Regions from separate parts of the Mycobacteroides chelonae genome, predicted to be linked through region 2. Evidence: predicted binding sites of a transcription regulator. Region 2 holds the regulator's gene; each other region holds the start of a gene.

Region 1 (3,276 bases), 710 kb from region 2:
TGGGCCCGCGACGGGCCGTTCCAGCTGCGCCCAGGTGGCAAGCCTCAGGTGCTCGGGATGCTTGATCAGGTGGTCGAACAAAGTGCCCGCGTAGCCCGGCAGATCGTCGGGCGTGAATGGGACGGCATCGGACATCCGTTGAATCGAATGGGCCACGACGGTGTCGAACAGCGTTTCCTTGTTGGTGAAGTAGACGTAGAGCAGCCGTTTGTTGGCACCGGCCGCGGCGCCGATCCGGTCGACACGGGCACCGGCCAGTCCGTGCTCGGCGAACTCTGCGTACGCGGCATCGAGCAGCCGCTTCTTGGTGGCAGAGGCGTCGGGCGGCATCCCAAGAGCCTAGAGGCATGCCGCCGCGTGATTTCGGCAGCGCACCGGCTGGGGCAGCGGTTATGCCCGCCAACCCAGCCGGTGCGCCCCCCGTCAGGCCAGGTGGCTGTTGAACCAGTCGGCGATGTGGCCGACGGTGCGGTCGACGATGTCGGGCTGGTCGTAGTACTGGAAGTGGTTGGTGCCGTTCTCCCAGATGAGCTTCTTGTCGTCGGAGGGGATCGACTCGAAGTGCCGCCGGGCCGCCGCCGGGTTCATGCAGGTGTCGGAGTGGATCACCAATGCGGGTTTGTCGAGCTTGGCGGCACCGGGCACGGTGCTGTAGTCGAAGTGGTCGAGGTCGCTCATGATGGCGTAACGGTTCTCCCAGCCCTTGAGCGTCCACGATCCGTACCAGCTCCACACCAGTGGGCCGGGCAGCCCGGCATCAGACCCGGCGACGGGGTCGCCCAGGTCAGGAGAGACCAGGGGCGCGTAGATGACTTCGCCGGTCTGCTCGTACCGGGTCTTGGCATCGCGTGCCCGCTCGAGCCGGGCATCCAGTAGCGCTTCCAGTTGTTCGGTGGTGGGTGCGGTAGCCGGATCGAAGGGGTTCTCGCTGACACCCGCGGCGATCATGAACAGATCGGTCTCGCGATCGCGGTAGTAACCGGTCACCGAGGCAACGGCCTTGATCCGGTCGTCGTATGAGGCGATGTCGAGCATTTCGGGTCCGCCTTGGCAGACGCCGGCCCCGAAGATGCGCGATGCGTCGACGTCGTCGCGCGTGAGCAGGTAGTCGATGGCCGCTACCGCGTCCTCGTTCTTCATCTTCGGATTCTCGAGGCGGCGCGGGGTGCCGCCGCTCTCGCCCACGGTGCGCGGGTCGAAAGCCAGCGCCAGGAAACCCTCGTCGGCCAGACGGGTGGCGTAGTGAATCGGGGCCTGCTCCTTCTCGAACGAGTACGGGCCCAGCAGGACCACCGCAGGGAAGGGGCCGTCACCGGAAGGGCGGTGGACGACACCGACGATGTCCTCGCCATGCGAGGGGAAGGTGACCTTCTCGGGCGTGTAGTTGCCGTGGTGTGGCATTCGCTTCTCCAGATTCTCGCTAGGTGCTTGCCCGCCGCGCCAGGTGCGGGGCCTTGTCAGCATACATGTATATATCTAGTTAGTTACTTTGCCAATAAGGGCCGGTCGAGCGATTGAACTATAGAACATATGTTCGATAAACTGTTTGAATGGGCTGGTCGCAAGGTCCCCCGACGTGGGCCGAAATGGAGCGGGTGCTTGATGGGCGCCCCAACCGTCACGCGCCTCCGGGGGATGGCGGGGACGGTCCGGCGTGGAGCCGGAAACGCCCGCCCTATGAACCGCCCACTCGTGAGCGCGGCCGGTCGGCGGTGCCGTACGCGGAGCTGCACGCGCATTCGGCGTTTAGCTTTCTAGACGGTGCCAGCCTGCCCGAGGAGATGGCGCAGGAGGCCGCGCGGCTTGACCTCAAGGCGCTAGCCATCACCGACCACGATGGTTTCTACGGAGTTGTCCGTTTCGCGGAAGCGGCCAAGGAGCTCGGCCTGCCCACCGTGTTCGGTGCGGAACTTTCTCTTGGCGGGCAGGGTAATACGGAGGATTCGGTACACCTGCTGGTGCTGGCGCGGGGCCAGGAGGGGTATCGGCGGTTGTCGCGGCAAATGGCCACCGCGCACTTGTCGGGAGGAACGTCAAAAGACCGAAAGGGTAAGCCGCGCTATGACCTTGACGCGCTTACCGAGGCAGCGGGTGGGCACTGGCACATCCTGACCGGGTGCCGTAAGGGGCATGTGCGACGGGCACTTGCCGCCGGTGGCTCGGTTGCGGCTGAGGCGGCACTGGCCGATCTGGTCGGCCGGTTCGGTGCCGACCGTGTCAGCATCGAGATCAGCAGGCATGGCCACCCGGATGAGGATGACCACAACGCGGAGCTTTCCGCATTGGCTCCGCGGTTCGGTGTCGGTGTCATCGCTACCACCGCAGCGCATTTCGCCACACCCGAGAGTGGGCGCCTGGCCATGGCAATGGCGGCGGTGCGCGCGCGTAAGAGCCTCGATGATGCGGCGGGATGGTTGGAGCCGGTGGGGGGTGCGCATCTGCGTTCGGGAGATGAGATGGCGCGGCTGTTCTCGCATTGCCCGGAGGTGGTGACGGCGGCCGCCGAGTTGGGGGAGGCGTGTGCTTTCGATCTGCGACTCATTGCCCCGCAATTGCCGCCGTTCGACGTCCCGTCCGGCCATACCGAGGACAGCTGGTTGCGGCATCTGGCCCTCGAAGGTGCCGCGCGTCGGTACGGTCCCCGGGCGGGGGCGCAGAAGGCTTACGCTCAAATCGAGCGCGAGCTGGAAATCATTGCCCAACTCAATTTTCCGGGCTACTTCCTGGTGGTGCATGACATCACCCAGTTCTGCCGTCGCAGCGACATCCTGTGCCAGGGGCGCGGCTCTGCCGCCAACTCGGCGGTCTGCTACGCGCTCGGGGTCACCAATGTCGACCCGGTGGCCAATGGTCTGCTATTTGAACGGTTCCTATCGCCTGCTCGCGACGGCCCGCCGGACATCGACATCGATATCGAATCGGACGAAAGGGAACAGGCCATCCAGTACGTCTACAACAAGTACGGCCGCGAGTATGCGGCGCAGGTGGCCAATGTGATCACCTATCGTGGCCGAATGGCCGTGCGGGACATGGCTAAGGCTCTAGGGTTCGCGCAGGGGCAGCAGGACGCCTGGAGCAAGCAACTCGGGCACTGGGGCGGCTTGGCCGACGCGGCGGAGGTTGACGGCATTCCGTCGCAGGTGATCGACCTGGCTCAGCAGATCAAGAATTTTCCCCGGCACATGGGCATTCACTCCGGCGGCATGGTCATCTGCGATCGCCCGCTGGCCGATGTGGTGCCCGTCGAATGGGCGCGCATGGAGAACCGTAGCGTGC
Region 2 (3,276 bases):
GAAGACCTTCATCACCAACGGCATCAACGCCGACCTGGTGATCGTGGTCGCACAGACCGACCCCGAAAAGGGTGCGCTGGGCTTCAGCCTGATCGTCGTCGAGCGCGGCATGGAGGGCTTTGAGCGCGGCCGCAAGCTCGACAAGATGGGTCTGGACGCCCAGGACACCGCCGAGCTGTCCTTCACCGACGTTCGCGTGCCCGCCGCCAACCTGCTGGGCGAAGAGGGCCAGGGCTTCATCTACCTCATGCAGAACCTGCCGCAGGAACGCATGTCGATTGCGGTCGTCGCGGCTGCGGCGATGGAAACCATGCTCGAGGCGACCATCGAGTACACATCCGAGCGCAAGGCGTTCGGCAAGCCGATCAAGAGCTTCCAGAACAGCCGCTTTGTGCTGGCCGAGCTCGCCACCGACGCGACCATGATCCGAATCATGGTCGACGAATTCATCACGCTGCTCAACAAGAAAGAACTGAGCGTCGAGCAGGCCGCGATGGCCAAGTGGTACAGCACCGAGAAGCAGGTTCACCTGATCGACCGCTGCCTGCAGCTGCACGGCGGTTACGGCTTCATGCGTGAATACCCGGTGGCGCGTGCCTACATGGACTCTCGTATCCAGACGATCTACGGCGGAACCACCGAGATCATGAAGGAGATCATCGGGCGTTCGCTCTAGTCGCGGATGCGTATTCGTGACGCCACGGCCGCCGACGCGGCCGCGTGCGCAGCGATCTATGCGCCGTATGTCACCGAGACGGCTATTTCGTTCGAGGAGGTGCCGCCGTCGGATGTCGTTCTTGCCGAACGCATCCAGACGGCGGCCCACCGCCATGCCTGGCTAGTCGCCGAGGACGCCGGAGAGATTCTCGGGTACGCCTATGCGGTGCCATGGAAGTCTCGCACGGCCTATCAGTGGGCTTGCGAGGTGAGTGTGTATGTAGACGGTGCGCGCCGGCAGCGCGGAGCGGGTCGTCAGTTGTACGCGGCGCTGTTGGAGCGTTTGCGCTCTCTCGGCTATCGCACCGTGCTGGCCGTTGTCGTAGTGCCTAATCTGGCGAGCGAAAAACTACACCTGGCAATGGGATTCGAACAGGTGGCGCTGTATCGACGCATCGGTTACAAGCTGGGTAGCTGGCACGACGTGGCGCACTTCCAGCTCTTCTTAACGTCCGTCGAGGATGCTTCTGCGCCCGGGCCGCCGCCCGGGTCGGCCTAGACCTTGCGGATAACGGTGACGACCTTGCCGAGGATGGCGGCGTCGTTACCGGGGATGGGCTCGAAGAGCGGGTTGTGCGGCATCAGCCACACCTGACCCGTCGTCCGCTTGAATGTTTTGACGGTCGCCTCACCATCGATCATCGCCGCCACGATGTCGCCGTTGTCGGCGACGTTCTGCTGGCGGACCACCACCCAGTCGCCATCGCAGATCGCGGCGTCGATCATCGATTCGCCGACGACCTTGAGCAGGAACAGCGATCCCTCGCCGACAAGTTCGCGGGGGAGCGGGAACACATCCTCAACGGCCTCCTCGGCCAGGATCGGACCACCGGCGGCGATCCGTCCCAGCACGGGCACGAACGTGGGCTCCGGCAGATCGCCCGAACCCACCACATCGGTGGTGGCAGACGGGGTGTGGGTGTCATCGATACCCCGAACATCAACGGCGCGTGGACGGTTCGGATCACGCCGCAGGAAGCCCTTCTGTTCGAGGGTGCGTAGTTGATGGGCGACCGACGACGTCGAGGTAAGCCCGACGGCGTCTCCGATTTCGCGGATGCTCGGGGGGTAGCCCCGTTCATTCACCGATGCGCGGATGACCTCCAGGATGGTCCGCTGGCGCTCGGTCAGTGAACCGGTGGCGGGTCCCTTGCTGGGTGTATCGCTCATGGGCCCGAATCTAGACCTGTCGACGACATTTATCAAACATGTGTTCGATGCGTGTCGTCAATGACGGTCGCTGGCCCGGCCATCTGGAGTGTCGATGCTGGTCAGGACCACTTGTCGGTGGCGGATGCTACAAATCGATCACATGTTCGGACATCGAACACATGATCGAGTACATTCGAACATAAGAGCGAACGGGCTTACCGATCGACAGGACAGGAAGGGCATACCGATGAGCACAAACGTTCTCACCACGCCGCGTCTTCGCACCGCCGAGCACGCATCACGCGAGTGCGCCCCGCAGGCGCGTGCGTACAGCGCCCAGTACCCGCTGACCCAGCGCCGGGCACTGCCGGTGCGCACCGTCGCCTACCGGAGGCCTTCCGGACGGCCGGTTGCGTACCGGGGTAACGGCATCCGAGTCTCGTCGGTGCCACATCGGGTGCACCGTCGTAGCCCGGTGAGCCTTAAGGCCACCATCGTTGTCTCGGTGGGTGCTGCCGTGGCGACCATGTGGCTGTTGATGCTCGGCCAGGTCAGCGCTGCCGGAATCGGGGGAGTTGACGTGCCGGACCGTGTGGCGGTTGTCCAGGTCGCTCCGGGAGAGACCCTGGCCGATGTGGCCTCGCGTGTCGCACCGGGTGCGCCGCGCTCGGCTGTGGTGTCCAAGATCCGTGAACTCAATGAACTCGACTCGGCGACAGTGCAAGCCGGTCAGACGCTGGTTTCTCCGGTCGGCTGATCGGCGAACGGGCGTGACCTTCGAACGTGCGGGAGCACGGGTATCCTCGACACCGGTCTGGGCGCGTTGTGCTGTGCGTCAGCTCACCCAGCCCAACGACTTGGAGTCCAGAACCGGCGAAGGAGCAGTAATGCACTGTCCGTTCTGCCGGCATCCAGACTCGCGCGTAGTCGATTCCCGTGAGGCGGATGAGGGTCAGGCGATACGGCGACGTCGATCGTGCCCGGAATGTGGCCGTCGTTTCACCACTGTCGAGACCGCTGTGCTCGCCGTTGTGAAGCGCAGCGGTGTCACCGAGCCGTTCAGCCGCGACAAGGTCATCAAGGGCGTACGCCGTGCCTGCCAGGGCCGCGATGTCGATGACGACGCGCTGAATCTGCTTGCTCAGCAAGTCGAGGACGCCGTCAGGGCGGCCGGATCCCCGGAAATTCCCAGCAATGAGGTGGGCCTGGCCATCCTTGGCCCACTCCGCGACCTGGACGAGGTCGCGTACCTGCGTTTCGCCTCGGTGTACCGCGGATTCAGCTCCGCCGAGGACTTCGAACGCGAGATCGCCGCGTTGCGCGCGCATCGGGACGCACCGACCGGGTCCTAGACCCAGGTGGCGGTGTCGCGTGTCACTAGTCCAGCGTCAATGATTGATCGGCGAC
Region 3 (3,276 bases), 1.7 Mb from region 2:
ATGGTCCTGGTGCTGCCGGATGAAGGAGGCACCGTCGTTCAACTGCCAAAATAGCTCCTCGGGATCGGTAACCGTACCCGCGACAAGTCCAATCCCTGTGATGACTACATCGTCGTCATCAGGTGACTGTTTCTGTAGCTCCATCTGTGAAGATGCTTTAGCTAAAGACGCTATGCGACAGCCGAGTTGGCCTGAGTAAGTGCTTCCCGCACATCGGCGACCAGAAGTTCATCGCCGGTGACCGGACCAGCCGAAGGGTTGAGGAGGCGATGCGCCATCGACGCCCAATGGGCGGTCGTTGTCGCCCCCGAAACCTCGTGTGGCCAAGCACCGGCCTGGAAGTCGTCGGCCGTGTAGCCGAACGCCGATTGATACAACGCACCTTCAGCCAGCTTGGTGATCCGACCTTCCGCGTCGTACACGCGGTCCTTACCTCCAAGCTCATCAGCGAGAGCGCTGAGAACGTTGCTGCGCGGGAAGGTAACACGGAACTTCGACTCCAGATTGCGCCGGAGTTCGACGATATCGAGCGACTCTACGCCCTGGTCAGACATCGGCGCCGTCGTGACTTCCTCGGTCTCGATGCCGAGCACCTCGGCCAATTCCTCACGCACAATGGTGTGAATCTGGTCGTAGCTAAGCAGATTGCTCATGGGTATCAGAGTGCCTTTCATCTTTGCCGTCTGGTTCGCTCAAGGCGAGCCGAAAAAGGCTCTGCCAGTTGGCGATAGATTCGAACTTCGATCAGGTGACAACGTTGGCACTTGGCGATCACTCGCCGTGAACCTGATAGCAGAAACGATAAGACTGGGCGATAGGGTTCGCAACTGGTAGACGAAGTCTGTCATCTATAAGTTGATTATCCAGGCGCGATCAGACGCGCGACGGTCAGACGGACTTGGCCCACCGCCCGAATGGGACACTCCCGCAATAGGATTATGGCGCCGAAGTCGTCTGTGAGCGCGCCGAGCACCGGGAAATTACGTCCGGGAGTGGGGTGGCGCACAGCTAAATCACGGATGCGCGCCCGGTCACAGAAGGCATCAAGGCCGCCTCCAACACCCCAATACCGACTCCCGCCGACAAATCGCACCACCTGGTGACAGGAGGAACCACGGCAGTACAAGGGATGGGAGAGCCCATGGCCCTTACTAGCGTCAGACGACGGCTAGCCAGACGGCCAATGCCTCCATGGCGTGCGGGTCGGCGAGCGCGGCGGCTTACTTGCGTCGAGCGGCGACGCACTCGGCGCGGGCCTGTTGGTGGCTTTCGTGATCGGGGCGGGCGTCCCGGCAGTCTGGGCAACGGGGGGTCCTAGAACTGCCGCACGATCCGCACGTGTTCGCCCCCGATCTCACCTCGCTCAAAGGCCGCAGCGGTGCGGGGCAACACGGGCGCCAACACCTCACCGGTCGCCGCCCGTCGGGTTGCCAACCGGTCAGCATCAGCGATCCGGCACCGCGCCGCCCCCTTACTCACATGCAACCGCCCAGACAAAACATCGGCATGCGAGGTACCACCGAGTTCAACCGGCGAGGCTTGGGTGGTCACCGCAGGCACCAACCCCAGCCCAGCAGCGCAGAGCCGACGCTGCACCACTCTGACCGGGCCACACCGCCAACGCCTCGGAAGCGCTCAACGCATCGATCGCATCAGCACAGAAGGCATCAAACCGCAGCCCCGAACACCCCAATCGAATACATGTTCGGACGCTAATCCCGCCCATCGGCACCCAGCCATGCCCTGAAACAGCTGTGACAGAAGTGAATTGATCTGCCGACCCGCTACGGTGTGCTCATGTCGTGTGTCTTCTGCGCCATTGTCGCCGGCGAGTCGCCATCATTCCGTGTGTACGAGGACGAGACGACGCTCGCCTTCCTCGATATCCGCCCCATCACCCGCGGACACACCCTGGTGATCCCGAAGGCCCACGCACAGGACCTCACGGATCTGAAGCCCGATGACGCCGCCGCCATCATGACGGTGGGCCAGCGCATCGCCAACGCCATGCGCGATTCGGAGCTGCAGAGCGATGGCACCAACCTGGCGCTCAACGACGGCCGCGTCGCATTCCAGACGGTCATGCACGCGCACCTACACGTGGTGCCGCGACGCGGAGGCGACAAACTTGCCTTCGCAAAGGGATTCATGGTTCGTCGCGATCCCAACCTGGAAGCGACCGCCCAGATCATCCGCGCAGCGGTGCAGGCCAACTAGCCAAGAAATTCGCTCGACCGCCCGCACAGCTCGCTGCTACGTTTTTCCGCGACATGTCCTCTCCGACGGCGGATTCGCCGACAATCGATCAGGTGAATCGCCGGCCGGTACTCCTGCTGCTCTTCGCATCCGTTGTGGCCGCCATCGGCAACGGTGTGTCGATCGTGGCGATCCCCTGGCTGGTGCTGCAGCGCACCGGCTCGGCCGCGGATGCCGCGATCGTCGCCGCCGCCGGCACCCTGCCCCTGGTCTTCTCCACCCTGATCTCGGGGACCGCGGTCGACTTCTTCGGGCGCCGCAAGATGTCGATCATCTCCGACGTTCTCTCGCTGTTATCCGTCTCTGCCATACCGATTCTGGCGATGACGACCGGGCTGAGCGTGCCGCTGCTTGCGGGCCTCGCCGCACTCGGCGCCATCTTCGACCCCGCCGGGATCACCGCACGCGAATCAATGCTGCCTGCCGCGGCGAAGGCTGCCGGCTGGTCCCTCGACCGGATGAACAGCATGTACGAAGCGGTGTTCAACGTCGCCTACATCGTGGGACCAGGTCTAGGAGGTCTACTGATCGCCTCCATCGGCGGTGTCAACACCATGTGGGCCACCGCTGCGACGTTCGTCGTGTCGGTAGTGGCCATCACCTTCCTCAAGGTCGACGGCAGCGGGAAACCGGCCGCCGAAACCAAGCCCACCGGTGTCGTCAGCGGTGTCGTCGAGGGATTGAAGTTCGTCTGGAATGTCAAGATCCTGCGCACCCTGGCGCTCATCGACATGGCCATCACGGCGCTGTACCTGCCGATCGAAAGTGTATTGCTGCCCAAGCACTTCAGCGACGCCGGAACACCTCAGCAGCTCGGCTGGATACTCATGGCCATCTCGGTCGGCGGACTGCTCGGCGCCCTCGGGTACGCCACCATGGTGCGCTACGTCCAACGCCGCACCATCATGCTGTGCGCCACCTTCACCGCCGGCATCACCACGCTGGGTATGTCGCTCCTGCCGCCCATCGCGGTGCTGCTGGTACTGGGCGCATGCCTGGGCTTCATCTACGGACCGGTGG

Evidence for each region. The regulator LexA, encoded in region 2, represses DNA repair genes until DNA is damaged. The targets are predictions, from matches to a motif close to CGAACANNTGTTCG.
Region 1: a site for LexA is predicted at 1,524-1,537, ahead of HBA99_RS18875 (error-prone DNA polymerase). Genes of this name have one in related genera too.
Region 3: a site for LexA is predicted at 1,695-1,708, ahead of HBA99_RS24930 (DUF222 domain-containing protein). Genes of this name have one in related genera too.

What each region holds. Positions count from the first base shown of each region.
Region 1 is NZ_CP050145.1:3,832,209-3,835,484, reverse strand. It holds gene HBA99_RS18885 (TetR/AcrR family transcriptional regulator) at 1-330, opposite strand, end outside; gene HBA99_RS18880 (alpha/beta hydrolase) at 424-1,401, opposite strand; gene HBA99_RS18875 (error-prone DNA polymerase) at 1,551-3,276, shown strand, end outside.
Region 2 is NZ_CP050145.1:3,123,885-3,127,160, reverse strand. It holds gene HBA99_RS15335 (acyl-CoA dehydrogenase family protein) at 1-676, shown strand, start outside; gene HBA99_RS15330 (GNAT family N-acetyltransferase) at 683-1,216, shown strand; gene lexA (transcriptional repressor LexA) at 1,213-1,887, opposite strand; gene HBA99_RS15320 (LysM peptidoglycan-binding domain-containing protein) at 2,117-2,626, shown strand; gene nrdR (transcriptional regulator NrdR) at 2,757-3,221, shown strand; gene HBA99_RS15310 (PhzF family phenazine biosynthesis protein) at 3,247-3,276, opposite strand, start outside.
Region 3 is NZ_CP050145.1:1,427,570-1,430,845, reverse strand. It holds gene HBA99_RS07110 (beta-ketoacyl-[acyl-carrier-protein] synthase family protein) at 1-144, opposite strand, end outside; gene HBA99_RS07105 (phosphopantetheine-binding protein) at 171-674, opposite strand; gene HBA99_RS24930 (DUF222 domain-containing protein) at 1,315-1,551, opposite strand; gene HBA99_RS07095 (HIT family protein) at 1,798-2,217, shown strand; gene HBA99_RS07090 (MFS transporter) at 2,271-3,276, shown strand, end outside.